DNA from 3 places in the Nonomuraea sp. NPDC049607 genome. Region 3 is predicted to be linked to each of the others. Evidence: riboswitches for the same ligand, from Rfam matches in the RefSeq annotation. Region 3 holds a riboswitch; each other region holds the start of a gene.
What was found. A riboswitch is a leader RNA that binds a small molecule or an ion and turns the genes downstream of it on or off. The one in region 3 is predicted to bind thiamine pyrophosphate.

Region 1: another riboswitch for thiamine pyrophosphate. It lies ahead of AB0J97_RS21495 (FAD-dependent oxidoreductase); the one in region 3 lies ahead of thiC (phosphomethylpyrimidine synthase ThiC).
Region 2: another riboswitch for thiamine pyrophosphate. It lies ahead of AB0J97_RS02010 (cytosine permease); the one in region 3 lies ahead of thiC (phosphomethylpyrimidine synthase ThiC).

Annotation. Positions count from the first base shown of each region.
Region 1 covers NZ_JBFAOV010000010.1:126,771-137,223, forward strand. The annotation lists gene AB0J97_RS21475 (polyprenyl synthetase family protein) at 1-569, shown strand, start outside; gene thiE (thiamine phosphate synthase) at 632-1,285, opposite strand; gene AB0J97_RS21485 (Rv2175c family DNA-binding protein) at 1,263-1,637, opposite strand; gene AB0J97_RS21490 (FAD-dependent oxidoreductase) at 1,668-2,837, opposite strand; TPP riboswitch at 2,890-3,006, shown strand; gene AB0J97_RS21495 (FAD-dependent oxidoreductase) at 2,996-4,615, shown strand; gene thiS (sulfur carrier protein ThiS) at 4,612-4,812, shown strand; gene AB0J97_RS21505 (thiazole synthase) at 4,805-5,560, shown strand; gene pknB (Stk1 family PASTA domain-containing Ser/Thr kinase) at 5,729-7,663, shown strand; gene alc (allantoicase) at 7,670-8,617, opposite strand; gene allB (allantoinase AllB) at 8,618-9,928, opposite strand; gene AB0J97_RS21525 (glycerate kinase) at 9,925-10,453, opposite strand, start outside.
Region 2 covers NZ_JBFAOV010000001.1:389,873-400,325, reverse strand. The annotation lists gene AB0J97_RS02035 (LCP family protein) at 1-553, shown strand, start outside; gene AB0J97_RS02030 (GPP34 family phosphoprotein) at 600-1,247, opposite strand; gene AB0J97_RS02025 (TenA family protein) at 1,270-1,875, shown strand; gene AB0J97_RS02020 (DNA-formamidopyrimidine glycosylase family protein) at 1,913-2,791, shown strand; gene AB0J97_RS02015 (rhodanese-like domain-containing protein) at 2,818-3,141, shown strand; TPP riboswitch at 3,193-3,306, shown strand; gene AB0J97_RS02010 (cytosine permease) at 3,297-4,676, shown strand; gene AB0J97_RS02005 (methylated-DNA--[protein]-cysteine S-methyltransferase) at 4,662-5,234, opposite strand; gene AB0J97_RS02000 (PAS domain-containing sensor histidine kinase) at 5,330-7,198, shown strand; gene AB0J97_RS01995 (ATP-binding protein) at 7,350-7,775, shown strand; gene AB0J97_RS01990 (YidC/Oxa1 family membrane protein insertase) at 7,772-8,413, opposite strand; gene AB0J97_RS01985 (DUF6412 domain-containing protein) at 8,486-8,686, opposite strand; gene AB0J97_RS01980 (hypothetical protein) at 8,683-8,856, opposite strand; gene AB0J97_RS01975 (response regulator transcription factor) at 8,951-9,649, shown strand; gene AB0J97_RS01970 (HAMP domain-containing sensor histidine kinase) at 9,646-10,453, shown strand, end outside.
Region 3 covers NZ_JBFAOV010000007.1:275,273-285,725, reverse strand. The annotation lists gene AB0J97_RS17215 (response regulator) at 1-333, shown strand, start outside; gene AB0J97_RS17210 (AIM24 family protein) at 455-1,120, shown strand; gene AB0J97_RS17205 (winged helix-turn-helix domain-containing protein) at 1,376-1,675, shown strand; gene AB0J97_RS17200 (YbaK/prolyl-tRNA synthetase associated domain-containing protein) at 1,665-2,177, shown strand; partial or broken gene AB0J97_RS17195 (cellulose binding domain-containing protein) at 2,241-2,525, opposite strand; gene AB0J97_RS17190 (hypothetical protein) at 2,600-2,764, opposite strand; partial or broken gene AB0J97_RS17185 (GDSL-type esterase/lipase family protein) at 2,808-3,140, opposite strand; gene AB0J97_RS17180 (universal stress protein) at 3,215-4,051, opposite strand; gene AB0J97_RS17175 (hypothetical protein) at 4,054-4,401, opposite strand; gene AB0J97_RS17170 (glycoside hydrolase family 95 protein) at 4,464-6,707, shown strand; gene AB0J97_RS17165 (class I SAM-dependent methyltransferase) at 6,667-7,287, opposite strand; TPP riboswitch at 7,323-7,435, shown strand; gene thiC (phosphomethylpyrimidine synthase ThiC) at 7,428-8,906, shown strand; gene AB0J97_RS17155 (SDR family oxidoreductase) at 8,917-9,768, opposite strand; gene AB0J97_RS17150 (hypothetical protein) at 9,821-10,453, opposite strand, start outside.

The DNA of each region.
Region 1 (10,453 bases), on a different contig from region 3:
CCGAGCTGATGTGCGGCCAGTACCTCGACCTGCTGGAGCAGGCCCACGGCGAGAACACCTTCGAGTCGGCGCTGCGGGTGGCGCTGTTCAAGAGCGGCAAGTACTCGGTGGAGCAGCCGCTCCGGCTCGGCCTGGTGCTCGCCGCCGCCGCCCTGGAGCCGTGGATGGACGAGCTGTGCACCGGCTACGGCCGCCGCGTCGGCATCGCCTTCCAGCTCAGGGACGACATCCTCGGCGTGTTCGGCGACCCGGCCCAGACCGGCAAGCCGGCCGGCGACGACCTGCGGGAGGGCAAGCGCACGATGCTGGTGGCCCGTACCCTGGCCGCGGCCACGCCGGAGTCGGCCGCGACGGTGCGCAGGCTGCTCGGCGACCCCGCGCTCGACGAGGACGGGGTGACCACCCTGCGCGAGATCATCACGGACACCGGCGCGCTGCGGGAGTGCGAAGACCTGATCGCCGGCTATCTCGCCGACGCCCTGACCGCGCTCGACGAGGCGCCCGTCACCGCCGAGGCGCGCACGGCGCTGACCGAGCTGGCCATCGCCGCGACGTCCCGCAAGACCTGACCCCGGCACTCTGGCCGGGCACCTGGCCTGGGGCGCCCGTCGAGGACGGGCGCCCGGTCGGTTCAGGGGCTCAGGCGCTTGGCGAACTCGGCCGCCGCCGCCCCCGGGTCCTCCGCGTCGGTGATCGCGCGTACGACCACCACGCGGCTCACGCCGTACGACATGACCTCGTCGAGGTTGGCGAGGTCGATGCCGCCGATCCCGAACCACGGCCGCGGCGATTCCGGGTCCGAGGCCGACCCCAGCGACGCGGCGTGCCGCAGCAGCGCCGGGCCGGGCGCGTGGCGGCCCGGCTTGGTCGGCGTGGGCCAGATCGGGCCGCAGCAGAAGTAGTCGACGCCCTCCTCCACGGCCGCGGCGGACGCCTCGGCGATGGAGTGGGTGGACCGGCCGATGACGATGTCGTCGCCGAGTATCTCTCGCGCGACCGTCACGGGAAGGTCGTCCTGCCCCAGGTGGAGCACGTCGGGCCGGGCGGCGTAGGCGATGTCCGCCCGGTCGTTGACGGCCAGCAGCTTGCCGTGCCGGTCGCAGGCGTCGCGGAAGACTTCCAGGAGCGCGAGTTCTTCGCGTGCCTCCAGGCCCTTCTCCCGCAGCTGGATGATGTCCACGCCGCCGGCCAGCACCGCATCGAGGAACTCTGCCAGGTCGTCGCGGTCGCGGCGGCCGTCGGTGCAGAGATAGAGGCGGGCCTCAGAAACCGAGGGCCTGGGCACGCCGCTTGACCTCCGTGTGACGGCCGGCCTTGATCGCCTCGATGGGCGACCCCGGCAGGGACTCGTCTGGGGTGAAGAGCCAGCGCAGCGACTCCACGTCGTCGTAGCCGGCGTCGAGCAACACGGTCAGTGTGCCGGGCAGGCCCTTCATCACGTCCTTCCCGTCGAGGAACACCGCGGGCACCTGCGGCCCGCCGCCGCCGCGGCGTACGCCGAGCAGCTTGTGGTCCTTGAGGAGTTGCTTGGCCCGCCCGATCGAAAGGTCGAGGCGTGAGGCCACTTCGGGGAGAGTGAGCCACTCGTCGACGAGCTGGTCGGTCTCCCGGTCGATCTGTGCAACAGAAAGCGTCACGAAACCACAACTACCACATGCCGTCCTTGCTCAAACAACACAATCCCGTAGGGGGACCTCTGGATCTACCAGGCGTTCTGTGTCGAGGCGGTGACCGCCTTCGATGATCCTACGGCCCTGCACGTAGTCCCGGGGCCGGTCGACGGCGAGCACAGCGGCGAGGGTGTCGCCCGAGGTCAGCCAGACGGCCGACCACTTGCCCTCGGGCTCGCCCCGGTAGACCAGGCGGTCGCCGGAGGGATGGTGGCCGATGTACTGGACCATGTGACCGAACTGCTCGGACCAGAAGTAGGGCGCCGGATCGTAGACGGCCTCCTCGCCCAGCAGGGTCGCGGCGGCGACCTCGGGCGAGCCGAGCGCGGTGTCCCAGTGCTCGACGCGGAGCCGGGTGCCGTAGCGGCGCGACCACCAGGCGGCGCAGTCGCCGGCCGCGACCACACCCGGCATGGACGTGCGCAGGTGCTCGTCGGTGACGACGCCGTTGTGCAGGTCGATGTCGGAACCGGCCAGCCATTCGATGGCGGGCCGCACGCCGATGCCGGTGACGACCACGTGGGCCTGGACGAACTCGCCGCCCACCAGCCGTACGCCGCCCTCGTCCACCTCGTCGACCATGGTGTTCAGGCGCAGGTCGATGCCGTCGTACCAGTGCAGGGTGCGGGCGCCGATCTCCGGGCCCACGGCGTTGGCCAGCGGGGTGGGGCCGGCCTCGATCACGGTCACCGTGCAACCGGCCTTGCGGGCGGCGGTGGCGACCTCGGCGCCGATCCAGCCCGCGCCGATGATCGCGACGTGCGCCCCGGCCACCAGCCCGGCGCGCAGCTCGTGGGCGTCGTCGAGGGTGCGCAGGACGTGCTGGGGGCCGTCGCCGGGCACGGTGATCGGCTCGGCGCCGGTGGCGATCACCAGGCCGTCATGGCCGAGCTCGCCCTCGGTCGTCTCCAGGACGCCCCGGCGAAGAGCCTTGGCGGTGACGCCGGGCCAGAAGTCGATCTCCAGCGCATCGAGGTCGGCCTCCAGGAAGCTGGAGTCGGCGGCGCCCGACAGGACGGCCTTGGACAGAGGCGGGCGGTCGTAGGGCCGATGGCGCTCCTGGCCGATCAGCGTGATCCGTCCGGTGAAGCCGCGCCCGCGCAGCGCCTCGGCGCTCCGCAGCCCGGCCAGGCCCGCTCCCACCACTACGACATGGTTCACGTTCATGACCATAACGGGGGCCGTGCCGGCGCGTCGCACCGAGGCCGTAGGCTGGGAGGGCAAGACGCGCGGGAGTCCGGCCGTCACCGGGCTGAGAGGAAGGCTTGAACGGGCCTTCGACCGCAAGACACCTGATCCGGATCATGCCGGCGAAGGGAGCGCGGATGAATGTGATCGTGGGCGGCGGGGTCGTCGGGTTGTCGATCGCCTGGCGGCTGGCCCGTGCGGGGTCGCCCGTCACGGTGGTCGACCCGGCCCCGGGCCGCGGGGCCTCCTACGCGGCGGCCGGGATGCTCGCCCCCGTCAGCGAGGTCGCCTACACCGAGGAGCCGCTGCTGCGGCTGGGGGCCGCGTCGCTGAGCCGGTGGCCGTCCTTCGCGGCCGAGCTGGCCGCCGACGCGGGGCTGGACGACGGGTCCGCCGCGGGCTTCGCCACAGGGCCCGCCGGTGGGACCGGCTCGGGCTTCGGCGCGGGGTTCGGCGGTGGCACCGGCTCGGGCTTCGGCGCGGGGTTCGGCAGTGAGACCGGCTCGGGGACCGGCGCGGGGTTCGGCAGTGAGACCGGCTCGGGGTTCGGCGGCGGGTTCGGGCGGGTGGCCGGGGAGGCGGGGTCGATGGAGGCCGCGCGCCGGGGACTCGACCTGCGCGCCGACGGCACGCTCGACGTCGCCTTCGGGGCCGACGACCTCGCGGCGCTCGACGACCTGGCGGCGTTCATGGACAAGCTGGGGCTCCGGGTGGAGCGGCTGACCGGGCGCGAGTGCCGCCGCCTGGAGCCCATGCTGGCCCCGTCGGTGCGCGGCGGGCTGCTGGCCCCCGGCGACGCCTGGGTCGACCCGCGCCGCGTCACGGCGGCGCTGCTGGCCGCGCTCGACCGGCTGGGCGTGCCCCTGGTGCGGGCGCGGGCGACCGGGCTGCTGCGCGACGGCGACACTGGGAGCGGCGTTGGCACCGGGGCCGCGGCGGGTGCCGTGATCGGTGTGCGCCTCGAACCCGACCCGGGTCAGCCTGGCGCCGCCGTGCGGGAGATCGCGGCCGATCGCGTGGTGCTGGCCGCCGGGGCGTGGAGCGGAGAGCTGGCCGGCGTGCCGGTACGGCCGATCAAGGGACAGATCATGCGGTTGCGCTCGCCGCAGCCGCTGCTCGGGCGGTGCGTACGCGGGATGGTGCACGGCGCCCCCGTCTACCTCGTCCCCAGGGGCGACGGCGAGCTGGTGCTCGGGGCCACGCAGGAGGAGCTGGGGTTCGACACCCGGGTGACCGCCGGCGGGCTCTACGAGCTGCTGCGGGACGCCAGGGAGCTGGTGCCGGGCGTCACCGAGCTGGAGGTCGCCGACGTGGTCGCCGGGCTGCGGCCGGGCACCCCCGACAACCTGCCGATCATCGGGCCGGGCGAGGCTCCCGGGCTGGTGCTGGCGACCGGCCACCACCGGGGCGGGGTCCTGCTGGCCCCCCTCACGGCGGCCCTGGTCACAGCAACCCTCACGACACCTGCCGGGGCGACGCCGTCCCCTGCGACCCCCACCACGGTGACGCCGCCCTCAGGGGCAGCCCCCAAGGGGCCAACGCCCTCAGGGGCGGCGTCTTCAGGGGCGGCAGCGTCCCGAGGGACAGCGTCTCCAGGTGGGCCCGCGTCCTCAGGGGCGGCGTCTTCAGGGGCGGCCGCGTCCTCAGGGGTGGCGTCACGCGGGGCGGGGTCGTTGCCGGGTGTGGGGATTCTGACGGGTGAGGAGGGCGAGCTGGCCGCGCTGTGCTCGCCCGCGAGATTTCGGGATATTTCATGATTGTGACGATCAACGGCGCCGCGCACGAGGTGGCCGACGGCACCACCGTGGCCCAGGCCGTACGGACGCTGACCACCGCCACCACCGGGGTCGCGGTGGCCGTGAACGACGAGGTGGTGACGCGCAGCTCGTGGGAGACGACGGCGCTCGGCGACCGCGACCGCGTCGAGGTGCTGACGGCGGTGCAGGGTGGATGAGCTGATCATCGCCGGGGAGAAGTTCTCCTCCCGGCTCATCATGGGCACCGGCGGCGCGCCCTCCCTGGAGGTGCTCGACCAGGCGCTGGCCGCCTCGGGCACCGAGCTGACCACGGTGGCCATGCGGCGGCTCGACCCCGGCGCCCGCGGCTCGGTCCTCGACGTGCTGCGCCGCCGCGACATCAAGGTGCTGCCCAACACCGCGGGCTGCTTCACCGCGGGCGAGGCCGTCCTGACGGCCCGGCTGGCCCGCGAGGCCCTGGGGACGAACTGGGTCAAGCTAGAGGTCATCTCCGACGAGCGCACGCTGCTGCCCGACCCGATCGAGACGTTCGACGCGGCCGAGCGGCTGGTGGCCGACGGGTTCGTGGTGCTGCCGTACATCGGCGACGACCCGGCGCTGGCGCGGCGGCTGGAGCAGGTTGGCTGCGCGGCCGTGATGCCCCTGGGCGCGCCGATCGGGTCGGGCCTCGGCATCAGGAACCCGCACAACATCGAGCTCATCGTGGAGGCCGCCGCGGTTCCGGTGATCCTCGACGCGGGCATCGGCACGGCCAGCGACGCCGCCCTGGCCATGGAGCTGGGCTGCGACGCGGTGCTGCTGGCCACGGCGGTGACCCGCGCGCAGCGGCCCGAGCTCATGGCCTCGGCGATGAGGGCGGCCGTGGCGGCGGGGCGCCAGGCGCGGCAGGCGGGCAGGATCCCGCGCCGCCGCTACGCGGAGGCGTCCTCGCCGACGACCCCGTAGGGGCCCGCCGGAAGTTCGCCGCGTAGGATCCCCCTCAGATCCCTCGGAGGGCTCGGCTCGCGCCGGGTCCTCCCGCCGGTCGGGGCCGCTCTCCTGGGAACGTCTCCGCATCGGTTTCGGGCGCGCGGGCCCTGCCGGTGCCAAAACGCCCGTAAACTCAGGGGGGTGGTGGATAAGACGACTGCGGACCCCCTGGTCGGGCGGCTCCTCGATGGGCGCTACCGCATCGAGAGCCGGATCGCCCGGGGCGGTATGGCGACCGTCTACCTGGCGCTCGACGTCCGGCTGGACCGCACTGTCGCGCTGAAGGTCATGCACTCCTCGCTCGCCGAGGACCCGGCCTTCGTCCGCAGGTTCATCGGTGAGGCCAAGTCGGTCGCGAGTCTGTCCCACCCCAACGTGGTGCACGTCTTCGACCAGGGCACCGACACCGACGTCGTCTACCTGTCGATGGAGTACGTGCCGGGCCGCACGCTCCGCGACATCCTGCGCGAGCGCGGCAGGCTGCCCGCCCGCGAGGCACTGGAGATCATGATCCCGGTGCTCGCCGCCCTGGGCGCGGCCCACCAGGCCGGGATGGTCCACCGCGACGTGAAGCCCGAGAACGTGCTGATGACCGACGACGGCCGGGTCAAGGTCGTCGACTTCGGGCTGGCCAGGGCCATCGAGGCGACCAACCAGACCCGTACCGGCGTGATGATCGGCACGATCGGCTACATGTCGCCCGAGCAGGTCACCACCGGCGGCGCCGACGTGCGCAGCGACGTCTACGCCGCGGGCATCATGCTGTTCGAGCTGGTGACCGGGCAGCAGCCCTACGACGGCGAGACGCCGATGTCGGTGGCCTACCGGCACGTCCACGACACGGTGCCGCCGCCGTCGGCGCTGGTGCCCGAGGTGCCGCCGCTGATCGACACGCTCGTCGCGCACGCCACGGCCCGCGAGCCGCACGACCGCCCCAACGACGCCACGGCGATGCTCGTCCAGGCGGTCGAGGCCCATCGCATGTTGCCCCGGCTGAGCACCCCGCCGGCCATGACGGCGGTGTTCAACCAGTCGATCCCGCCGCGTCCGAGCGGCGCGGGCGCCCCGTCGATGCCGATGGCCGCGCCCGCCCACACGCTGATCCAGCCGCGCGCCGAGATGGCGCCGCCGGTGCCGCCGGTGTCGCCGCCGCCGTCCACGCGCTCGTTCAAGCCCAACTGGTTCCTGGTCACCCTCGCCGCGGTCATGGTGGTCGCGGTGGCGGTGACCGGCTGGTACTTCTCCCAGACCAAGATGGTGCCGGTGCCCGACCTGGTCGGCCAGAACATGGTGGTCGCCGAGCGGACCGCCACGAGCAAGGGCTTCAAGATCCACAAGGTCGCGGGCGAGTACGACGAGGACACCGCCGAGGGGCTGGTGCTGCGTACCGACCCCGAGGGCAAGACCGAGCTGGAGAGCGGCGGCACGATCACGCTGGTGCCCTCGCTCGGCCCCAAGCGGGTGATCGTCCCCAGCGTCAAGGGGCTGACCAGCGACGAGGCCCGCGTCAAGATCGCCGAGGCCGGGCTCACCGTGGGCAGCGTCAAGCGCCTGCCCAGCGCCGAGGTCGAGCGGAACAAGGTGATCCGCAGCTCCCCCGAGGCGGGCGAGAAGGTCAAGGAGGGCGCGAAGGTCGGCATCTTCGTGAGCGCCGGCATGGTGATGCCCGACGTGACCGGCATGCCGAAGGACGAGGCCGCCGCCTACCTGGGCGGCCAGGGCTTCCAGGTGCAGGTCAACGAGGTCGACGACGACGCCGAGCCCTGCACGGTCATCGCCCAGGCGCCCAAGGCCAAGTCCGAGGTCGACAAGGGCACGCCCGCCATGATCACGGTGGCGCGCTGCCAGACCGACTTCTGGGACTGGTTCAAGGGCGACAACGAGGCCCGCGACGACCAGGACTTCCGCCTGGTGCCCGCGGTCATCGGCAAGAACGTCAAGGACGCCAAGTCGGAGCTGGAGTCGCTGGGCTTCCACGTCCGGGTCAGCCGGCTGGCCAACGGCGGCGTCGTCCAGTACCAGCGGCCGTTACCGAACAGCGAGCGACCGCCCGGCGCCACCGTCTACCTCTGGCAGTAGCCCTCCTCAGGCCAGGTGGCCGTGCAGGCGGACCCTGGCCAGCCCGCCGTCCGGGTAGATGTCGACCCGGACGTGGGTGACCGGTTCGGAGTGGTCGAGGCGGAAGCGGTGGGGCAGGTCGGGCTGCAACCGGGTCTTGGGCAGCAGCCCGATCTCACGTCCGCCGGACAGCCCGGTGAGCGCCACGTGGCCGGGGGCATTGAAGATCAGGTTCGTGGTGTCGATCTCGGCCAGGCGCACCAGGCCCGGCCCGGCCAGGCGGATCAGCAGCCAGTCGTTGCCCGGCTCCCGGCGGCGCGCGGTCTCCCAGCCCTCGGCCTGATGCCGGGCCAGCCCGGGAGCGATGACATTGTTGGGCGCGGAGTAGAACGCATCAGAACAGGCGGTGACCAGGCCGCCGTTCTGCAGCGCGGCCAGGTCGAGGCTCAGGCCGTCGTAGACCGACAGGTCGGGGCGTACCTCGCCGTGCACGCGCAGGCGGGCGATGCCGCCGTCGGGGTACATGTTCAGCCGTACGTGGGTGTACCGGGTGTCGTCGCCGGTGACCTCGACGTGATGCTCGGCGTCGCCCTTGAGCCCCGTCCTGGGGACGATCTCCGTCCAGTCGGCGGCGGCCAGCTCGGCCGCTGAGGGATGGCCGGGCACGGCGGCGGCCTCGACCGACGCGTGCGGCGGGTAGTTGCCCTTGAACCAGGCCGTGTCGATCACCACACCGCGGATCACCCCCGGCAGGCCCAGCCGCACCAGCGCCCAGTCATGGCCGGGCGTGCGACGGCGGCGGGTCTCCCACCCGTCGTACACCTGCCCCTTGTTGCCGAACGTCTCGGCACGGAACCCGGGACGACCCGGCCTGATCAGGCTCTCCTTCTCGGCGAACGACTCGTCGCTGGCCGCGACGACCGAACCGCCGAGGGTGCGCAGGGCCAGGTCGGGCAGGGTGGTGAAGCCGGACATCTACTGTTCTCCCAAGATGAGGCGGCCGTGCGGCTGCGTGTCCACGGGACGGCCGCGCAGCCAGGTGGTCAGGACGACGCCCTTGAGCACCCGGCCGTGGTACGGGGTGACGGGATTACGGTGGTGCAGGCGGGCGGCGTCCACCGGGTTGTCGGCGCCGGGGTCGAAGGCGACCAGGTCGGCGTCGTTACCGGGACCGATCGCGCCCTTGCCGAGGATCGCGGCCAGCGCGGCCGGCGCCGACGACATCCAGCCGACGACGTCGGCCAGGGTGTGACCGCGCCGGGCGGCCTCCGTCCACACCGCCGACAGACCCACCTGGAGAGAGGCGACCCCACCCCAGGCGGCGGCGAAGTCGGGCACCTTCAGATCGGCGGGCGAGGGCGAGTGGTCGGAGACCACACAGCTCAGCACACCGCCGGCCAGGCCCTCCCACAGCAGCTCGCGGTTGGCCCGCGACCGGATGGGCGGGCAGCACTTGTAGGCCGTGCGCCCCTCGGGCACCTGCTCGGCCTCCAGCGTCAGATAGTGCGGGCAGGTCTCGGCCGTGACCGCCACCCCCTCGGCTTGGGCCCGCGCCAGCACCTCCAGGCACTCGGCGCTGGAGACGTGCAGGACGTGCACCCGCGCCCCGGTCTGCGCGGCCAGCGCGACGACCCGCGCCACCGCACTGGCCTCGGCCGCCCCCGGCCGCGACTCCAGGAACTCCCGGTACGTCGGCCCGCCCGGCTCGGCCAGCAGCTCCGGGTCCTCGGCGTGCACGACGACGAGCCCGCCGAACCCGGCCACCTCCGCCAGCACCGCCCGCAGCTCCGCCGTGCCCAGCGGTGGGAACTCCTCCACACCCGACGGCGACATGAAGCACTTGAAACCCCGCACGCCGCGTTCGTGCAACGGCCGCAGCTCCTTGAGGTTGCCCGGGACCGCCCCGCCCCAGAACCCCACGTCCACGTGGCACTGCCCGCGCGCGGCCCGCAACTTGACCTCCAGCGCCTCCACGCTGACGGTGGGCGGCACGGAGTTGAGCGGCATGTCCACGATCGTGGTCACCCCGCCGGCGGCGGCCGCCCTGGTCGCCGAGGCGAACCCCTCCCAATGCGTACGGCCCGGCTCGTTGACGTGCACATGCGTGTCCACCAGGCCGGGCAGCAAGGCCAGGTCACGCAGGTCGACGTCCTCGACGGCATCGAGGGGCGCGTCGTAGTCGTACAGGGCCTCGATGCGCTCGCCCCGCACGGCCACGGCCACCGCCCGCTCCCCCTCGGGCGTGACGGCCCGGCGGGAGCGGACGACGACGTCGTAAGCGGTCATCTGCCCTCCAGATGGTCGGCCGCCACGCGAGCGGCCAGGCGTTCGAGCAGCGGACCCGCCTCGGCCATGCAGCGGGCCGGGTCGGGCTCCAGATCGGTCAGGGCGTAGGCGGCCTCGATGCCGGCGTCCTTGAGCTCGGTGTCGCCGAGGGTGCGCCGGCCGCAGACCGCGACGACCGGCACGCCCGCCCTGGCCGCGGCCTGGGCCACGCCGATCGGCGCCTTGCCGCGCAGGGACTGCTCGTCGAGCGACCCCTCACCGGTGATCACCAGCCGCGCGCCCTGGACGAGCGCGCCGAAGCCGAGCAGGTCGAGCAGGTATTCGATGCCGGGACGCAGCTCGGCGTGGAGAAAGGCCAGCGCCGCGAACCCGACGCCGCCCGCCGCGCCCGCCCCGGGGGCTCCGGCCACGCCCATGGCGCGCGGGGTGTCGTCGTGCTCGACCGCGCCGACCAGGCCGTGGGTCTGCGTGGCGACCGCGGCCAGCCGGGACAGCCCGGCCTCCAGCACCTTGACGTCGTCGGGG
Region 2 (10,453 bases), on a different contig from region 3:
CGAGACCGTCACCGGCGTGCACGTCGACAACTACATGGAGATCGGCTTCGCCGGGTTCGTGGGCATCGTGGACGCCGTCGGCGGCGTCGAGATCAACGTCCGGGCCGACGTCGACGACCCCAAGGCCGGGCTCAAGCTGAAGAAGGGCAAGCAGGTGCTCAACGGCTCCCAGGCCCTCGGCTACGTGCGCACCCGCAAGGGCGGCGCGCTGCCGGACTTCGAGCGCACCAAGCGGCAGCGGCAGTTCCTCGGCGCGGTGGTGAAGAAGGCCGCCAGCCCCGGTGTGCTGATCAACCCGTTCACGTCGATCCCGCTGGCCATGAGCGCCACGGACGCCGTCGAGGTGGACTCGAGCACGGGCGCGTTCGACATGCTCTCGCTGGGGCTGGCCATGGGCGACAGCCCGGTCACGACCGTGGTGCCGTTCGGCGGGAACGAGATCGTCGCGGGCGGCGGCGCGGCGGTCAAGTGGGACCGGCTCAAGGCGCTGGCCCTCTTCGACGCCCTGAAGGCCGACAAGCCGGTGCCGAAGGAGATCGTGGACGCGGGCTGACCCGTCCCCTGAGGCGCGCTCCCGGCGCGCCTCACAGGACTGCGGATCAGCTCGTGGCGGCGACGGTCGCGGCGGTGGTGGTGGTGAGGATGACGGCCGCCGTGATGGCGCTGATCGTCTTGGCGACCGCCTGGCCGGCCCACTCGCCCTCGGCGATCTCCTTGACGCGCCCGCGGTCGGCGCCGGGGAACGCCTTGAGGTCGAGCTTCGCCGCGTACATGATCGCGATCAGGGTGGCCGTGCGCTGGTCGGGCTCGGCGCCGGCGAGGACGGCCGTCACGCGTTCGCGCACGTCGGCCTCCACCTGAGGGTCGGACTCCGGCCAGCGGGTGGTCGGGAAGATCCCCAGGACCTTCCTGCGCTCCTCGGCCAGCACGCCCGACTCGGCGAGCCTGGTGAGCAGCCGCCAGCGCAGCTTGCCCGACTGCAACCGCTGCACCCACCACGCGGGCTTCCTGGCCTTGCCGTCCTCGGCCATGCGTGCGAGGGCGGCGTCGAGCTCCTCGTCGCCCAGCGGGGCCGGGTCCTTGACCGTCACCTTGTCGTCGGCCAGTTCCACGCGGCCCGCGGCGGCCAGCTCGGCGAGGATCGCGCCGCCGAGCGCGGGGTCGAGCTGGATGCCCCCGATGAGCTGCCTGCCTTCCTCCTCGCTGTAGGCGAGCAGGAGGAGTTCTTCGGCGATCGTCACGGTCATGCCTCGACACTAACCTCCCAGCATGAGCATCTCGGAAAAACTTCACGCGATCGGACGTCCGCTGCTCCAGGCGCAGCTCGACCATCCCACGGTGGCCGGGATCGGGCGTGGCGACCTGCCGGAGCCGGTCTTCCGGTCCTGGCTGGAGCAGGACTACCTGTACCTGCTCGACTACGTGCGGGTGTTCTCCAGGCTGGCCTGGCAGGCGCCGGACGGGCATCTGGGGGACCTGGTGGATCTGGCGCACGCGACGTACCACGACGAGTTGCGCCTGCATCGGTCGTTGTCGGCGGAGTTCGGGGCCGACCTGGACAACGCGGTGAAGGGGCCGGCGTGTGTGGCGTACACGGCGTTCCTGTTGGAGGCGGCGGGGTCTTATGGGGAGGGGCTGGCCGCGCTTTATCCGTGCATGTGGGGATATTCGAGTCTTGGGAAGATCCTTGCGGAGAACCCGCCCGCCGAGCCGCGTTACCGGGCCTGGGTGGACACGTACGCCGATCCCGGTTTCGCGGCGCTGACCGTACGGATCGGGCAGATGATCGACGAGGCCGACCCCGACCCCGTACGGGCGGAGGCGCTGTTCGCCGAGGGCATGGCCCACGAACTCGCCTTCTGGGACGTGCCGTAGTCGCGTGACGGCCCGGCGCGCGCCATACCCTGGTGGCATGCCGGAACTTCCCGAAGTGGAGTCGCTCACCCACTTCCTGCGCGAGCGGGCGGTCGGCCGTTCGATCGCGGGCGTGGACGTCGTCGCCTTCCAGGCGCTCAAGACGTTCGACCCGCCGGTCACCGCGCTCGGCGGGCTCACCGTCACGGGCGTGTCGAGGCACGGCAAGTTCCTCGACCTCGACTGCGACGGCCTGCACCTGATCATCCACCTGGCCCGCGCCGGCTGGCTGCGCTGGCGTGACGACCTGTCCGGCGCGCGGCCGGTGCGGCCGGGCAAGGGGCCGCTGGCCGTACGCGTACGGCTGGCGCCCGACGACGACGGCCTGGCCCCCGGGTTCGAGCTGACCGAGGCCGGCACGCAGAAGCGGCTGGCCGTCTACGTCACCGACAAGCCGGAGGACGTCCCGGGCGTCGCCGCCCTGGGCCCCGACCCGCTCGACGACGCCTTCACCGTCGAGGCGCTCAAGCGCATCGTGGGCGGCAACCGTGCCCAGATCAAGGGCCTGCTGCGCGACCAGAAGGTGATCGCCGGCATCGGCAACGCCTACTCCGACGAGGTACTGCACGCCGCCAGGATGTCGCCGTTCAAGATCGCGGCGACGCTGACCGACGCGCAGATCGCCGACCTGCACGAGGCCATCGTGACGACGTTGCACGACGCCGTCGAGCGGGCGCACGGGCTGGCGGCCAAGGACCTCAAGGCGGAGAAGAAGTCCGGGCTGCGCGTGCACAACCGGGCGGGCCAGCCGTGCGACGTGTGCGGCGACACGATCCGCGAGGTGTCGTTCGCCGACTCCTCGCTCCAGTACTGCCCGACCTGCCAGACGGGCGGCAGGCCGCTGGCCGACCGGCGGATGTCGCGCCTGCTCAAGTAGGGTCCCGGGCGCGGGATGATGGAAGCATGACCGTTCCAGAGATCGAGGCCACCGCCGTTCCCGACGACGCCTACCTGCTCGACGTCCGCGAACAGGACGAATGGCTCGCCGGCCACGCCCCCGAGGCCGTGCACATCCCCATGTCGCAGATCCAGGGCCGCGTCGAGGAGGTGCCCGCCGACCGCACCGTCTACGTGGTGTGCCGGGTGGGCGGCCGGTCGATGCAGGTCACGGCGTGGCTCAACCAGCTCGGGCGCGACGCCGTCAACGTGGGCGGCGGCATGCAGTCGTGGGAGTTCGCCCGCCGTCCGATGGTCAGCGAGACCGGACAGCAGCCGTTCGTGGCCTGAATGCCCCACTGTGGCGGTTCTGCCGCCATTGAGGCATGATGAGGGCGCCAACTGCATAGTCGCGGGAGCTCGGGGTGCCGGGCTGAGAGGGCAGCAACACAGCCGCTGCCGACCGCCTGAACCTGTCCGGGTAATGCCGGCGTAGGGAGTGTGCGATGACGCATGTCGTCGACGAAGTACCGCTGACCCTTGACGGCGCGCCCCCCAAGACCCTCGGCGTCCTCGACCAGGGCGCGCTCTGGGCCAACCTCGGCGTCAGCCTCCTCGGTTTCTCCGGGGCGCTCATCCTGATCGACCCGCTGGGCGGCGCGCCGCTCAGCCTCGTGGCCGCGCTCACGGCCGCCGTGGTCGGCAGCCTCATCGGCACCGCCATGGTGGGCCTGTCGGCCATTCCCGGCACGCAGACCGGGCGGCCGGCGATGGTGCTGCTGCGCGGGCTGTTCGGGGCGAAGATGTCGTACGTCCCGTCCGTGCTGAACATCGTGCAGATGCTCGGCTGGGGGGCCTTCGAGCTCTGGGTGATCGCCAAGGCCGCGAACGCCATCTTCGGGGACGTCCCGTACCAAATGTGGGTCGTGGTGGCGGGCGTGCTGACCACCGCGCTGGCCGTCTGGCCGCTCGGGTCGATCAGGCTGCTGCGCCGGTACGTGACCATCGGCGTGATCGTGTCGCTGATCTGGTTCACCGTGTCGTTCCTGGGCGAGGCGCCGACGTACACGGGCGGGTCGTGGACGGCCTTCGCCCCGGCCGTCGACTACGTGATCGCCCTGTCGGTGTCGTGGGTGCCGATGGCCGCCGACTTCGCCAGGCACTCGCGCTCCAGCCGGGCCGCCTTCACCGGCGTCGTCGGCGGCTACACCGTCGCCCAGGTGGCCTGCCTGGCCCTCGGCGTGTACGCGGTGGCCATCGCGGGCGCCCAGGCGGTCCAGGCCGACGGCATGGTCGTGTTCCAGCCGTTCGTCGTGGCGCCGCTGGGCGCGCTGTTCTTCGGCATCCTGGTGCTGCGCGAGACCGACCAGTCCTTCGCCAACGTCTACTCCACCACCGTCTCGCTCCAGAACCTCATGCCGAAGGTCGACCGGCGGGTCGTCTCCACCGCGATCGGCGTGCTCACCACCGCGATCGCCCTGGTCGTGGACGTCACCTCCTACGGCGCGTTCCTCGGCGTGATCGGCGCGGTGTTCGTGCCGATGTTCGCGGTGCTGGCCGTCGACTACTTCGTGCTCGGCGGCGCCGCCCGCTGGAACACCGCCGAGGACGCGCCTTCGCGCTGGCTGATGCTGCTGCCGTGGGCGCTCGGCTTCGCCGCCTACTGGTTCACCACCTCGACGCCCACCGTCGCCGGCTGGGACGACTTCTGGGCGGCCGCCCGCGACGCGGTCGGCTTCACACGGGAGACGTGGATGAACGGCGCGCTCGGCGGCGCGCTCGTCGCCGCCCTGGTGACCCTGCTGATCGGTGGGCTGACCGGTGGGCTGACCGGTGGGCTGACCGGTGGGCTCACCAGGGGCCTGCGCCGGTCAGCGGGCCGTTGAGACGCGGCGCTCGACGTTGAGCAGGTGCTGCTTGGCGGCCACGCCTCCGGCGTAGTCGCCGAGCTCGCCGTCCTCACGGACCACCCGATGGGAGGGCACGATCACGCAGACGGGGTTGGCGCCGACCGCGTTGCCGACCGCGCGCAGCGCGCGCGGCCGTCCGATGCTCGCGCCGATCTCCTCGTACGTCGTGGTCGTGCCGTAGGGGACGGCCATGGTCTTCTGCAGCACGCTACGGGCGAACGGCGTGGCCAGCGCGAGGTCGACCGGCGTGGCGAACGTGCGCAGCCGCCCGGAGAAGTACGCGTCGAGCTCCCGGCGCACCGGGTCGAGACGGCGGGCGTCGGGCCCGATGAACGTGCCGACCTCCTTGGCCACCCGCTCGTACACGACGTTCTCGGACTCGAAACTGCAGGCCGCGATGCCTTTCCCGGTGACCGCCAGGACCAGCCTGCCCACGGCGCCGTCGTAGGTGCCGAACGCGATGTGCGGCGGGCCCTCGCCCTTGTAGGTGTTGGAGGTCACTCTCAGCAGGGCATCGAGGTCGCTGCTCGACATGCCTCTCACCCGTTTCAGCCACCGGAATCTTCGTGAGCGCAGCGTATCGGACGGATCGCCCGTCAGACCCACCACGCCACGTGCACTATGGAGGTGTGGGGGACACATGGGTCGGCAGTGACGAGGAGATCGCTCGCGCTGTGCTCGCCGGTTCCCCCAACGCCGTGGTGGCGCTCGACCGCGACCAGAGCGTGCTGGTCTGGAACGCGGCGGCCGAGCAGCTGTTCGGCTGGACGGCCGCCGAGATGCTGGGGCGCCGGGCGCCGATCGTCCCCGACGAGCTGACCGCCGAGCACAACGCGGTGCTGGAGCGCGTACGGACCGGGGGGCAGGTGTCGTTGCGCACCAAGCGCGTCCACAAGGACGGCGGCGCGCTCGACCTGCGGGTGGACATCAACGCCCTGCGCCTGGGCAACTCCGTGGTCGGCTACGTCTGCGTCCACCATCCCGCCCGGGCCGACGAGGTGGCCGGGCTGCGCATGGAACGCCGGGCCAGGCTGGTGCGCCGGCTCACCGACGTGGTCGGCGACATCAACTCCGAGCTGGAGCTGCCGGCCGTGCTCGACCGGATCTCGGCCAGCCTGACCGAGCTGACGGGCGCGGACGCGGGCGGCTTCGTGCTGATCGAGGGGGAGCGGCTGCGGCTGGTCAGCACATACCGGCTGCCGGAGACGCTCAGGGGCACCACCACCGGCCTGCGGACGAGCCTGGTGGACAAGCTCTTACGCACGGGCAAGACCGTGATGCTGGAGTCCCACGGGCTCGACGACCTGGTGTGGGCCAGGCTCAACGGGCTGCACACGATCGCGCTCGGCCTGGCCGCGGTCGGCGGACGCCCCTACGGCGCCCTCTACGCGCTGTTCGCCGGGGCCGCCCCCGGGCACCTGGAGCTGGAGCTCCTCGAACTGCTGGCCGGGCACGCCGGCATCGCGGTCGGCAACGCGGTGGCCTACCAGGAGGCGGTACGGCAGCGGGCGCACGAGCGGGCCGTGTTCGACGCCAGCGCCGACGGCATCGCCGTGCTGGACGACGCCGGCCGGGTCGTGCGCTGGAACCCCGCCGCGGCCGAGCTGACCGCCTTCCCGGCCGACGTCGTGATCGGCGGGCCGCCGCCGTTCCCGCTGCCCAGCCCCGGGGAGAAGCTGACGTTCCAGATGGAGAACGGCCGGTGGCTGGACGTGGTGAGCGCGAAGATCGAGGAGACCGGCGAGGTCGTCATCGACTTCCGCGACGTCACCCAGGCCAAGGAGCTGGAGGAGGCCAAGGACCTCTTCCTGGCCACGACCAGCCACGAGCTGCGTACGCCGATCACGATCGTGCGGGGGTTCGCCAGCACGCTCGACGCGCGCTGGGACAAGATGAGCGACTCCGAACGGCGCTCGGCCGTGCACACGATCGCCGAGCGGGCCGGCTCGCTGGGTCAGCTCATGGACCATCTCCTGCTGGGGGCCAGGGCGGGCGCGGACGAGCTGGCGGTGCGGATCGAGGCGTTCGACCTCGCCGCCCGCATCCACGCGGCCACGCTCGGCCTTCCCGTGTTGTCCGACCGCCACCGCGTCGAGGTCCGCATCCCGGACGGATTGCCCCCGGTGCTGGGCGACGCCCTGGCAACCGACATCGTTTTGGGGCAATTGCTGGAGAACGCGTTTAAATATTCCCCAATGGGTGGATTGATCTGTGTTGAAGCTTGGTCCGAGGGCGACGACGTGGTCGTAGTGGTGGATGACGAGGGGGTCGGAATCTCACCGCCTGACCGCGAACGGATCTTTGAGCGCTTCGTCCAGGTGGACAGCGGGGACCGGAGGCGCTTTGGTGGAGTGGGGCTCGGGCTCTATATCGTGCGCAGTCTGGCCAGGGCGCAGGGGGGAGAAGTGAGTGCTCAACCGAGGTCCGGAGGGGGTACGAGGATGCGGTTGGTGCTGAGGCGCGCTTCCACTATCCGATCCGACACACCGATGCGGTAACGAGGTGGTCACAGTTGAGCTGATCTATCGTCCAATGTGTACAAGCTGTGATCGAGATGCGGTTTCTGCGATTGGCTAACGGGGCATTTCGGTCGTACCGGGGAGTGTTCCCGCGGGGGGCACAGGGAACGGGGAGGTGGGTGTGTCAAGCGTGGTGCTGCTGCCGTACGCGCCGTCCAGCGTCGCCGTCGCCCGCCAGCGTCTGAGCACTGACCTGCAGGATTGTGGGGTCTACACCGCCGCGATCGACGATGCCGTGCTGGTGGTGAGCGAGTTGCTGAGCAACGCGCTGCGGCACGCGCATCCGCTGCCTTCAGGCATGGTGAGGGTCGCCTGGATGCGTAGCGACGATCACATCGAGGTGGCGGTGAGCGACGGGGGTGCGGCGACAGAGCCGCGGGCGGGCCGCCCGACCCTGTCTTCGCTCGGGGGCCGGGGGCTGGGAATCGTCGAATACGTGGCTGAGAGCTGGGGGGTTCGTCACGACGGGGACACGACGACCGTGTGGGCCATCCTGCCCGCACCCAACGGCGCGTCGGTGAACGGGCAGGTCGCGGCCCTGAAGGAGGCCGGTTAGGCGGCCCTGGCCGCGAGCACGGCCCGTTCGGTGACGGCCCAAGCCGTGGAGACCAGGAGGTACAGGCCGCCCGCCAGGGGGAGTACGAGCGCGGCCAGCGCCGAGCCGTACGGAAGCAGCGGCATGACCTTCCGCAGCAGCTCCGGCTGGTCCTCCGAGACCTTGATCGAGCGTGCCGACAGCCATGCCAGCAGCACGAGCCCCGCGATCACGACGACGAAGACCGAAACCGGCCAACTGATCAGACCGAAATTGGCCACCACGCCGGCGATCTGCTGCCCCAGCGGAGCTCCGAACAGCGTGTGCCCGGCCAGCGCGGTCGGATGCGTGGCCACCCTGAACATCAGCCACATGAACGGCAATTGCGCCAGCATCGGCAAGATCCCCGCGAACGGCGACGTGCCTTCCCGGGCGTACAGCGCGGTCAGCTCCTTGGACAACCGCTCGGGATCGCGTCCGTGACGCTTCTGCAGCTCCCGCAGCTCCGGCGCGAGCCGCTGCTTGACCCGGTTGGTACGCGCCTGGCGGACGTTGAGCGGCAGCAGGACCAGGCGTACGGCGAGGGTGAACAGCACGATGGCGAGCGCGGCGTGACCCCCGGACACGCCGATGACGAACGTGACAAGTGAATCGATCATGAGCCCTTCAGACATGACGACGGATCAGGGCTCACGTGTGATGAGCCCCGCTTGACCGGAAGCGGGGCTCGGCTAAGGCGCTCGTGGACGCGGGCGTCCGGCCGCGTCGGGATCGCGCAGCCGCTGGAAGGCCGTGCGGCGCGCGTAGGTCAGCGGGAAGCCGGAGTGCTCACCGCCGAGTGCGGGCAGCAACGTGGCTGCCCACGTGGCCAGCAGGAGGATCGCCATCATGGTGATCCCCACCAGCCACGGATCGAACAGGAACGACGTCACTGTGACGAACGGGACTTACCGACGATGGTGACCGCGATGAAGACGATCAGTGCGACCACACCGACGATCAGGACGAGCTTGAACAGACCTGCCAGCAGGGGCAGAACGAAGGTGAACAGCACGAAGAGACCGAGGATGGCCCCTAAAACGAGCATGACGACTCTACTCATGAGGCCACCGTACGTCCTCCGAGGATGATCCGCGAGGCTTACGAACCTGTGACGTACATGTCCCCTACGTGGGGCTCAGCCGTACGGTGAGACGGTGAACACCCGCATCCTGGTGGTCGACGACGATCCGACCGTGTCCGAGGTCGTGGCGCGCTATCTGGAGCGCGACGGGCACGAGGTCGAGTGCGTGGGCGACGGCGCCGAGGCGTTGCGCAGGGCGCTGGCCGATCCGCCCGACCTCATGGTGCTCGACCTGATGCTGCCCAGGATCGACGGCCTCCAGGTGTGCAGGAAGCTCAGGGAGCGGTGGCCGGTCCCGGTGATCATGCTGACCGCGCTCGGCGAGGAGATCGACCGGGTGGTCGGCCTGGAGACCGGGGCCGACGACTACGTGACGAAGCCGTTCAGCCCGCGGGAACTGGCGTTGCGCGTCCAGTCGGTGCTGCGCCGGGCGCGGGGGGCGTCCGTCACGGCCGGGACCGGCGTGCTGCGCGACGGCGATCTCGTCGTCGACGTCGGGGCCCACGAGGTGCTGCTGGGCGGCCATCGGGTGCTGCTGACGGCCAGGGAGTTCGACCTGCTGGCCTACCTCATGCGCAACCCGCGGCAGGCGTTCAGCCGGTCGGCGCTGCTCGACCAGGTGTGGGGCTGGTCGTTCGGCGACTCCTCGACCGTGACCGTGCACGTGCGGCGGTTACGGGAGAAGATCGAGGCGGACCCGACGCAGCCGCGGCGGATCGTCACGGTCTGGGGCGTCGGATACCGGTACGAGCCACTGGAGATCGCGCGGTGACACCCGCCGAGCCGTGTCTGCTGGAGACGTGCCCGGAGGTCGTGGTGTCCGTGAGCGAGCTGCCCATGGTGGTGGCCGTCTCGGCGGTGCTGGGGCTGCTGGTCGCGGCGGCCGGCGTGTGGGCGATGGGACGGCTGCGGACCAGGTCGATCGGGGTGATGCTGGCCGTCGTCGTGGTGGTCGCCGTGGCGGCGACGCTGGCGGGCGTGGTCGCGATCACCATGAAGATGATCATCGAGGGCGCGGTCAAGGACTTCGTGCTCAGCGTCGTCGCTGTGGGCGGCCTGGTGGGGCTCGGGGTGGCGTTCGTGCTGGCCAGGCGGGTGGTGGGCGAGAGCAGGCGGCTGGTGGCGGCCGTGCGGGAGGTGCCGTTCAGGGCGCCGCAGGGCTTGCCGGCCGAGCTCCAGGAGATCGCCGGCACCCTTGAGGAGGCGTACGCGCGGGAACGCGCCCTGGAGGGCGCGCGCCGGGAGCTGGTCGCCTGGGTGAGCCACGACCTGCGCACGCCGCTCGCCGGCCTGCGGGCCATGGCCGAGGCCCTGGAGGACGAGGTGGTGGCCGACCCCGCGACGGTCACGCGCTACCACGCCCAGATCAAGCTGGAGGTCGAACGGCTCTCGGCCATGGTGGACGACCTGTTCGAGCTGTCGCGGATCCACGCGGGCGCGTTGCGGCTCTCGCGGGCCAGGATCGGGCTCGCCGACCTCGTGGCCGACACGCTGGCCGGGGTCGAGCCGCTGGCCAGGGCCAAGGGGGTGGTGCTCACGGCGGAGGCGGCGGGGGCCGTGCCCGTGGAGGTCGACG
Region 3 (10,453 bases):
CAGCTCATCGCGGTCAACCTGAACCTGGAGGGGTTCGAGGTGTCGACCGCCACCGATGGGCAGGACTGTCTGGATCGGGTGATGGACGTCATGCCGGATGTGATCACGCTCGACGTGATGATGCCCTGCCTGGACGGGTGGGCGACGGCGGAGAAGTTGCGTACGGAGGAGGCGACCAGTCACATCAAGGTCGTCCTGATCACGGCGCGGGCGCAGGACGATGACCGGAGGCGTGGGCTGGGGATCGGGGTCGACGCGTACCTGACCAAGCCGTTCGACCCGGCCGAGCTCATTCAGGTGGTACGGGAACTCGCTTCCGGGGCTCCGAGTTGATGGGGTTGTAGAAGGCGCTGGGGCGGAGTGCCGGAGGTGGTGAAGAGCGGCGGGGTGGCGCCGCTCGGGCCGCGTCCGGGTGCACGTCGGCGGCGACGACCATCGACGTGAGAGGTACGACGTGCGTAGTTCGATCTTTGGCAACCTCGATGCCCAACCGCTTCCCGGCGGGTTCGCGCTGGAGAACCGCAAGATGTTGCGGGTTCAGTTGCCACATGAGGTGCTGGCCAAGCAGGGGTCCATGGTCGCCTTCCAGGGGCAGATGGACTTCGACTACGAGGGCGCCGGCGGGATCGGCCGGTTGCTCAAGAAGGCCGTGACGGGGGAGGGCACCTCCCTGATGCGGGTACGCGGCCAGGGGCTGCTCTATCTGGCGGACAATGCCGACGACATCCACCTTTTCTACCTGGAGAACGAGGGGCTGACGGTCAACGGGCGGAACCTGTTGGCGTTCGGGCCGGAGCTCCGGTGGGACATCCAGCGGGTTCAGGGGGCCGGGGTCGCGGCCGGCGGGTTGTTCAACACCACGGTGACCGGCACCGGGTGGGTGGCGGTGACCACGCACGGTACGCCGGTGCTGCTGGACGTGGCGAGGATGCCGACGTTCGTGGACGGGCAGGCGGCGGTGTGCTGGAGCACGGGGTTGCAGGTCGGGGTCAACCGCACGATGAAGGCGGGGGCGTTGATCGGGCGGGGGAGCGGGGAGGCCATGCAACTGGCGTTCCGGGGGCAGGGATTCGTGCTGGTGCAGGCCAGCGAAGGGGCGCCGGTGGTGCAGGCGTCGTGAGGCATGCGCGGCCGTGAGGCATGCGCGGCCGACGGTGGTGCAGCTGTCCGGCCGACTTGTACGGCTGCCGGGAAGCTTGTGCGGTTGCCGAGGAGGCAGTGGCCTGCGGCGGCGGGGAGGCTTGTGCGGTTGCCGAGGAGGCAGTGGCCTGCGGCGGCCGGGGAGTGCGTGTGGGCGCCGAGGGCAGGTGCCGGTTCTACGTCAGGTGGCGGTTCGGGCGTGGACAGGTAATTAGCTAATTGCCATACTGGCTCGGTGGATGTGGATCTGGTCAAGGCGCTGGCCAGCGACAAACGGCTGCTCATCCTTGAGTGGCTGCGTGACCCCGAGCGGCACTTCCGCCCACAGCGCGACGGCGACCTCGTACGGGACGGCGTCTGTTCGCTGTTCATCGCCGAGAAGCTGGGCGTGAGTCAGCCCACCTGCGGCGAGCACCTCAAGGTGCTGGCCAAGGCGGGGCTGATCCGGGGCACGAAGATCAGGCAATGGGTCTTCTACCAGCGCGACGAGGACCGGATCGCCAAGGTCAAGGAGATGTTGAGCAGTGACTGGTGACTCGGCCGACGCCTACGAACGTCTGATCGCCGATCTCGATGCCGGCGGGGCGCGCTACCGGGTGATCGACCATCCGGCGGAGGGCCGTACCGAGCTGGTGAGCGCCCTGCGGGGGCACGGTGTGGAGCAGGCGGCCAAGTGCCTGATCGTGATGGTCAAGGTCGGTAAGAAGGTGACCCGGCACGTGCTGGCCGTCATGCCGGGGGATGCGCGGCTGGATCTGCAGGCGGTCAAGGGGTTGTTGGAGGGCACGTACGTGGCCTTCGCGGACAAGGACAGGGCGGAGGAGCTGGCGGGGAGCGTCAGCGGGACGGTGTTGCCGTTCAGCTTCGACCCTCGTCTTGAGCTGGTGGTCGATCCTTCGCTGCTGGAGCTGCCGGAGATCTACTTCAACGCCGCGCGGCTCGACCGGTCGCTGGTGCTGGCCACCGACGACTACGTCCGGCTGGCCGCGCCGCGCGTGGCCACCATCGTGGCGGCGCCGGTGCCGGCCGCCAACTGAGCCCCTGCGGGGGTACCGCCCGCCGACAAAGACCGCGTGTGGGTACCGGCAACCAACCGGGCCTCAAGCGCGGGCGCAGGTGGCGGTTGGTGGGGTGTTGGTGGTGGTCCAGGAGGAGAGGAAGCCGAAGGTGGTCGTGGCGCCGGGGGCGAGGGCGCCGTTCCAGGTCTCGTTCCTGACCTGCACGGACGAGCCCGTCTGCGTGAGCCGCCCACCCCACAGCCGGCTGACCGCCTGACCGTCGGCGAACGTCCAGCCGACGTCCCAGCCGGTCACCGGGGAGGCGCCGGTGTTCGTGACGGTCACCTCGCCCTGGAAACCGCCCTGCCACTGGCCGGTGATCCGGTAGGCCGCCGCGCAGTCACCGCTCCCCGAGGTGGGGTGGGGGAGGAAGGCCCGGAGAGGGCGGCGGTCAGGGCCGGCTACCAGGCGTCGGACATCTTCTGGTCGCCGGAGGCATTCGGGTGCACGCCGTCGTAGGTGTCGGTGCCCGTGCTGAAGCCCGTCCACTGGTCCACCACCGTGACGGGGGACTGGGCGGTGGTGGTGGCGGCGGCCCAGGCGGGGACGGCGTTGTCGAAGGCCACGACGCGTTGCGCAGTCGGCGCAGGTGGCCGGGTTCATCGGGATGATCTTGGCGACGAGGATCTTCATGTCGGGGTTGCTCGCCCGCATCTGGTTCACCAGGGTGGTGAACGCGCCCAGGATCGTCGCGGGGGCGATGTTGCTCCACACGTCGTTGGTGCCGAGGTGCATGACGACGATGTCGGGCCTGGTGGCCGGGAGCCAGCCGGGCAGCAGGCCCTGGTTCGCGATGTTGGTGGCCAGGTAGCCGCCGTGACCCTCGTTGTCACCGTCGTGGGCGACGTGGTGAGGACGAGCACCGCGCCGGCCAGTGCCAGCATCGCCGTCAGTAAGGCGCTGATCCTGCGCATGTCCACTCCCGTCGCGTGGCCTGCGCAGATGGTAGGAGCGGGCGGGGGGAGACGGGGAAGGCGGCCGTCCGAACGGAAGGCGGCGACCTGCGGGAACGTCCCCTACACCGATGTGACTTTCACGATCGCGAGCGGGCAGGGCCCGTGGTGCAGCATGCCCTGGCTGACCGAGCCGATGAGCATGCCCTTCAGCGTGCCGTGCCCCCGGCTGCCGACGACCAGCAGGTCGGCCCCGGACGCCGCCTCGCGCAGCACCTCGACGGGATGGCCGTGCACGACGTCCTCGATCACCTCCACGCCGGGATGGCACTGCCGGGGTATGGCGAGGAACGTCCGCAGGGCCTCGCGGGTCTCGCGTTCGGCCTCAGGATCGGCGGGGTCGAAGCCCGAAGCGCGCGGCCAGGCCCAGGCCTCCACCGCGCGCAGGCGGGCGCCGCGCAGCTCGGCCTCGGCGAAGGCGAACTTCAGCGCGCGCAGGCTCCCCTCGGAGCGGTCCACACCGACCACCAGTTCCCCGCGCGGAACGGCGGGCGGGTCGCGGACCAGGACGACGTCCGTGTGGGCGTGCGCGGCCACCCCGTGGGCGACCGAGCCGAGCAGCAGCCCACGGACGCCGCCCAGGCCACGACTGCCGACGACGAGCAGTTCGGCCTGCTCGGCGGTCTTGATGAGCGCGGCGCGGGGATCGCCGGGCACGAGTTCCGTGGTCACGTCGGCGCCCTGCTCGCGGGCGTGCCGCTCGGCGGCCGCGAGCACTTCCTTGGCGCCGTCGCGCATCCACTTGCCCACCTCCGCGTACCGGCCGGAGATCGGGTGGCAGACCCAGTCGGGCACCACGTGGGCCACGGTCAGCGACACCCCGCGCAGCACTGCCTCCTTGGCGGCCCAGTCGACGGACAGCAGTCCGGTCGGCGAGCCGTCGACACCTGCGACGATCATGGTCAGGCCACGTAACATTCCACTTCGGCGCGGCGGTACGCCAAGCCCTGTCTGGTGGACTCGTCGATGCACGCGCGCTCGGTCCTGCTGAGGAGTAGTTCGCCGCAGACCGTCACGCCGGAGTACGTCCGGCAGTCGAGTGAACGGTTGCGCCGGCCGATGCGGTAGTTCTCCTGGACCGCCTGCCTGCACTTGGTGCGCAGGGCCTGCGTGTCGGCGTAGCGGCACTGGGCGGTCAGGATCCGGTACTGCTGCTTGCTCACTTCCTGCTGCTCGATGCCGTCCCCAGAGGCGGCAGCCGGTCCGATCGTGGTCAGAGCCACGATCGCGGCCACAGCGGCGATCTTCATCATAGTTCCCCTGAGGGGGTCCGTACCGCCAGGGGCGATCGTCAAACCTTAGGCTGATCACCATGCTGACGCTCCGGTACGACGAGCCCGCCCCCGACTGGGAAGGACACGTCCTTCCGATCGGCAACGGAGCGCTCGGCGCGTGCGTGTTCGGGACCCTCGGGACGGAACGCGTCCAGCTCAACGAGAAGTCGTTGTGGACCGGCGGTCCGGGCAGCGCGGAGCCCGGCGCGTCGGGGAACTGGCCCGAGGAGCGGCCCGGCGCGCTGGACGCCGTGCGCCGGCTGATCGACGAGCGGGGTTCGGCCGCGCCGGAGGAAGTGGCCGGAATCCTCGGAAACCCGTCCTACAGCACTGTGGGGCACATCCCCGGGTTCGGGGCGTACCAGAACTTCGGTGAGCTGCTGCTCGACGTGACCGGTGGTTTCTCGGGCGGCTACCGGCGCACGCTCGACCTGGAGACGGCGGTGGCCGCCGTGACGTACGAGGACGCCGACGGCGTGGTGCTCACCAGGGAATATTTCGCCTCGTACCCGGCGAAGGTCATCGTCGGACGGCTGACGGCGGCACGCCCGGGGCGGGTGGGGTTCACGTTACGGTTCGGCACAGCGCACCCAGGCGGGGAGGAAGTGACCGCCGAGGCGGGACGGCTGCGCGTCCGGGGCGTGCTGGCCGACAACGGCCTGGTGTACGAGGGCCAGGTCCAGGTGCTGACCGAGGGCGGCACCCGTACGGACGAGGGCGGCCGCGTCGTCGTGACCGGCGCCGACAGCGCGGTGTTCGTGTTCTCGGCGGGCACCGACCACGCGCCCGTCCATCCCGGTTACCGGGGCCCGGACCCGGCGGCGCGGGTCACGGCGGCCGTGGACGCGGCGGCGCGCCGGCCGTACGGGGAGCTGCGGGCCGAGCACGAGGCCGACCACCGGGCGCTGTTCGGCCGGGTCCGCCTGGACCTTGGCCAGATCATGCCCGACCTGCCGACCGACCGCCTGCTGGCCGGCTACGGAGGGGTCGCGAGCCCGTCCGACAAGGCGCTGGAGACGCTGTACTTCCAGTACGGCCGGTACCTGCTGATCGCCTCCTCCCGCCCCGGCTCACTGCCGGCCAACCTCCAGGGGGTGTGGAACGCGTCCAACTCGCCGCCCTGGGAGTCCGACTACCACACCAACATCAACCTCCAGATGAACTACTGGGCCGCCGAGCCGGCGAACCTGGCCGAGACGGCGGTGCCGTACCAGGAGTTCGTGGCGGGGCTGCGCGCGCCCGGACGCGAGACCGCCAGGTCGATCTTCGGCACCGAGGGGTGGGTGGTGCACTCCAACACCAACCCGTTCGGGTTCACGGGGGTGCACGACTGGCCCACGTCGTTCTGGATGCCGGACGCGGCCGGCTGGCTGGTGCGCCAGCTCTACGAGCGTTACCTGTTCGACGGCGACGAGGGTTACCTGCGCGGGCACGCCTACCCGGCGATGCGCGAGGCCGCCGAGTTCTGGCTGGCCAACCTGCGTCCCGACGTGCGCGACAGCAGCCTGGTCGTCTCGCCCGCCTACTCGCCCGAGCACGGCGACTTCACCGCGGGCGCGGCCATGCCGCAGCAGATCGTCCGGGACCTGTTCGCCTGCACGGCCGAGGCCGCGCGGACGCTCGGCGTGGACGCCGAGTTCGCCGGACGGCTGCGCGCGGCGGCCGACCGGCTCGATCCCGGGCTGCGCGTCGGCTCCTGGGGGCAGCTCCAGGAATGGAAGGCCGACCTCGACGACCCCGCCGACCGGCACCGGCACGTCTCCCAGCTCTACGCCCTGCACCCCGGCACGCAGCTCACCGCTCCCGAGCACTTGGCGGCGGCGCGCACGACCCTCGAAGCCCGCGGCGACGGAGGCACGGGCTGGAGCATGGCCTGGAAGGTCAACTTCTGGGCCCGGCTCAAGGACGGCGACCGCGCGCTGAGCATGCTGAGCGGGCAATTGCGGTCCAGCACGCTGCCGAACCTGTGGGACACGCATCCGCCGTTCCAGATCGACGGGAACCTCGGCTCGACCGCAGGGGTGGCCGAGATGCTGCTCCAGAGCCACGCCGGCGTCGTCGAGCTGCTGCCCGCGCTGCCGTCCGCCTGGCGCGCGGGCTCCTTCGACGGGCTGCGCGCCCGCGGCGGCTTCACGGTGGGGGTGACCTGGACGGACGGCGTGCCGGCCGAGGTCAGGCTGACGTCGGCGCGCGGCGGGACCGCCCGGCTGCGCGGCCCCGGGTTCGCGCTCGACCTGGAGACTAGGGCAGGGGAGAGCTACGCGCTGTCGCCAGCACGCTGAACCAGGTGCGGTGGGTCACGCTCGACTCGTGCCAGGCGACCGCGAACCCGGCCGAGTCCAGCGCCGTGAGCAGGTCGCCGGCGTCGCGATGGACGAACCAGCGCTCGTACTCGGTCCGGTAGGGCACCGGCTCCCACCCCTCGCTGTCGCCCAGGGCGGTGGTCAGCGCGAGCACCCCGCCGGGGCGCAGTGTCGCGTGCCAGGCGCGCAACGTCGACTCGGTCTGCTCGGACGGCACGTGCACGAGGGCCGCGGCCGACCAGATGCCGTCCAGGGACGCGGGCGCCAGCGGCGGGTGCCGCAGATCGCCCAGGACGGTGGGAACGCCTCGCCCGGCGGCGAGAGCGGCCATCCCGATCGACAGGTCCACGCCCACGGTGGACAGGCCGCGTCCGGTGAACCAGGCCGACTCGCGCCCGGGACCGCACCCCAGGTCGGCGACCGTGGCTCCGGCGGGAAGGGATGAGGCGAACCGTTCGCGGAAGGCCGCGAACGAAGGAAGAGGGGCGGCGAACCGCTCGTCGAACTGGTTCGCGATGACGTCGTAGGTGGCGGTCGTGTGCGCAATGGGATCAGACATCCCCTTGATCCTGCCACGCGCGAGGTTATGATCGCGGTGACCAACGCGGGAGCCCGGTGTGGACCGGGCTGAGAGGACGGCTGCCAGCCGCCGACCGCCAGAACCTGCTCCGGATAATGCCGGCGAAGGGAGTTTGCGCGATGAGCGACGCGCGCTTTTCCAAGATCCACATCGGTGACCTCCAGGTGCCCATGCGCGAGGTCAGGCTGTCGAACGGCACGTCGGTGCGGCTCTACGACACCTCAGGGCCGTCGCGTACCGACCGCTCGGCGTGGGGGTCCCCGGTCACCCAGCTCGGCGCCGCGCGGCGCGGGGTGGTCACCAAGGAGATGGAGTTCGTGGCCGTCCGGGAGGGCATGGCGCCCGAGTTCGTACGGCAGGAGGTCGCGGCCGGCCGGGCGGTCATCCCCGCCAACGTCAACCATCCCGAGTCCGAGCCGATGGCCATCGGCAGGAACTTCCTGGTCAAGATCAACGCCAACATCGGCAACTCAGCCGTCACCTCCTCGATCGAGGAGGAGGTCGAGAAGATGACCTGGGCCACCCGCTGGGGCGCCGACACGGTCATGGACCTGTCCACCGGGCCGAACATCCACGAGACCCGCGAGCAGATCATCCGCAGCTCGCCCGTACCGGTCGGGACCGTGCCGATCTATCAGGCGCTGGAGAAGGTGGGCGGGCGTCCGGAGGCGCTGTCGTGGGAGGTCTACCGCGACACCCTGATCGAGCAGTGCGAGCAGGGCGTCGACTACGTGACGGTGCACGCGGGCGTGCGGCTGGCGCACGTGCCGCTGACCGTCCGCCGCAGGACCGGGATCGTCTCGCGGGGCGGTGCGATCATGGCCGCCTGGTGCCTGGCCCACCACCGCGAGAGCTTCCTGTACGAGCACTTCGACGAGATGTGCGCCCTGCTGGCCCGCTACGACGTGACGTTCTCGCTGGGCGACGGCCTGCGCCCGGGGTCGATCGCGGACGCCAACGACGAGGCCCAGTTCGCCGAGCTGCGCACCCTGGGCGAGCTGACCAAGGTCGCGCACGCGCACGACGTGCAGGTGATGATCGAGGGCCCCGGCCACGTGCCCATGCACAAGATCAAGGAGAACGTCGACCTGCAGCGCGAGCTCTGCGACGACGTGCCGTTCTACACCCTCGGCCCGCTCGTCACCGACATCGCACCCGGCTACGACCACATCACCTCGGGCATCGGCGCCGCCATGATCGCCTGGTACGGCACCGCCATGCTCTGCTACGTCACCCCCAAGGAGCACCTGGGCCTGCCGAACCGGGACGACGTCAAGACCGGCGTGATCACGTACAAGATCGCGGCGCACGCGGCGGACCTGGCCAAGGGCCACCCGCAGGCCCAGGCGTGGGACGACGCGCTCTCGGACGCCCGGTTCGAGTTCCGCTGGGAGGACCAGTTCGACCTGTCGCTCGACCCGGACACCGCCCGCGCCTTCCACGACGAGACCCTGCCCGCCGCGCCCGCCAAGACCGCGCACTTCTGCTCGATGTGCGGCCCGAAGTTCTGCTCGATGAAGCTCAGCCACGAGGTACGGGCGGGCATGGCCGACAAGGCGGCCGAGTTCACCCGGAAGGGCGGCACGATCTACCTGTAGCCCGCTGCGGTCAGCCGGGCAGCGTCTCGCCGCCGATCGGGGCCAGCACCTCACCCGTGTAGTACGAGGACAGCCGGTCGGCGGCGAAGAACACGTACGAAGGGGCGATCTCGTCGGGGTCGGCGGCCCGCTTCATGGGCACCTGCGCGCCGAACGTCTCCACCTTCTCCTCCGGCATCGTGGCCGGGATCAGCGGCGTCCAGACCGGGCCGGGGGCGACGGCGTTGATCCTGATGCCGCGTTCGACCAGATTCTGGGCCATGGAGTAGGTGAAGGCGTTGATCGCGCCCTTCGTCGCGGCGTAGTCGATCAGATTCCTGTTGCCGCGCAGGCCGTTGATCGAGGAGGTGTTCACGATCGCGCAGCCCTCCCGCAGGTGCGGCAGCGCGGCCTTGGTGACGCGGTAGTAGCTGTGGATGTTGACCGCGAACGTGTGCTCCCACTGCTCGTCCGGGAGCTCCTCCAGGGAGTCCACCGGCGCCTGGTAGGCCACGTTGTTGACCAGCACGTCGAGGCCGCCGAGCTCGGCGACGGCCTGCTCCACGACCGCCACGCAGTGGTCGCGGTCGGCCAGGTCGCCGGGCAGTAGGACGCAGCGCCGCCCCTCCCGCTCGACCAGGCCGCGGGTGTGGTTGGCGTCGTCGTGCTCGTCGAGGTAGGCGATGGCGACGTCCGCGCCCTCCTTGGCGAACGCGACCGCCACCGCCCGGCCGATGCCCGAGTCACCACCGGTGATCAGCGTCCTCTTGCCCGCCAGCAGGTTCCTGCCCTCGTAGCCGCGCATCTCGTCGCGCGGCTCGGGGGACATGTCGCCCGTACGGCCCGGGTACGGCTGGCTCTGCGGTGGTGGTGTGTCTGACATGTCCGGCGGTCTTCCCCCGGCGGGGTATCGGTAACGTCACGGCTTGCCCAGGTCAGCCCTTTCTGAAGTCCTGAACCTCCTTCCACACCCGTTTGTGCTCGATCAGCCTGGTGTCGAAGACCTTCGTCCTGGCCTCCTTGGCGTACGTGGCCAGTTCGCCGCTCTTGGCGCGCTTGAGGAAGTCGGCCTGCTCCTTGAGCTGGGTGCGGACGGTCTCGACGGCGGTGGACAGCGTGTCGTCGTCCTCCCAGCGGTCCAGGTCGGCGGCGAGCAGGTCGCGCTCGGCCAGCAGCTTGTCCGCGACCGACTTCGCGTTCTTGACCAGTTCCTCCTGCTTGTGGTCGGCGGCCAGCTTCATCGCCGTCCGGTCGAACGTGATGTCCACCCCGCCGTCCTTCTTCTCCGCGTGGCCGCCGCGGTCGCCCTCGTTGACCGTCGCGAACGGCATGAGGTTGCGGAACGACAGGTAGGCCATCGCGGCCGTGGGCGCGTCGGAGGCGTTCAGCACCGCGGCGGCCTCGTCGAACATGCTCGCGAGCTGGCGTCCCTCGATCTGTTCGACGGGCAGCAGCGCGGCCAGCTCCATGATCCGCGACTGGAGGTCCTTGCGCACGGCCTCCTTCAGCGCCCTGACCGCCTGGGGGCCGGTGGTGGCGTCCGAGACGAGGTGGTTGGCGTGCTGTGT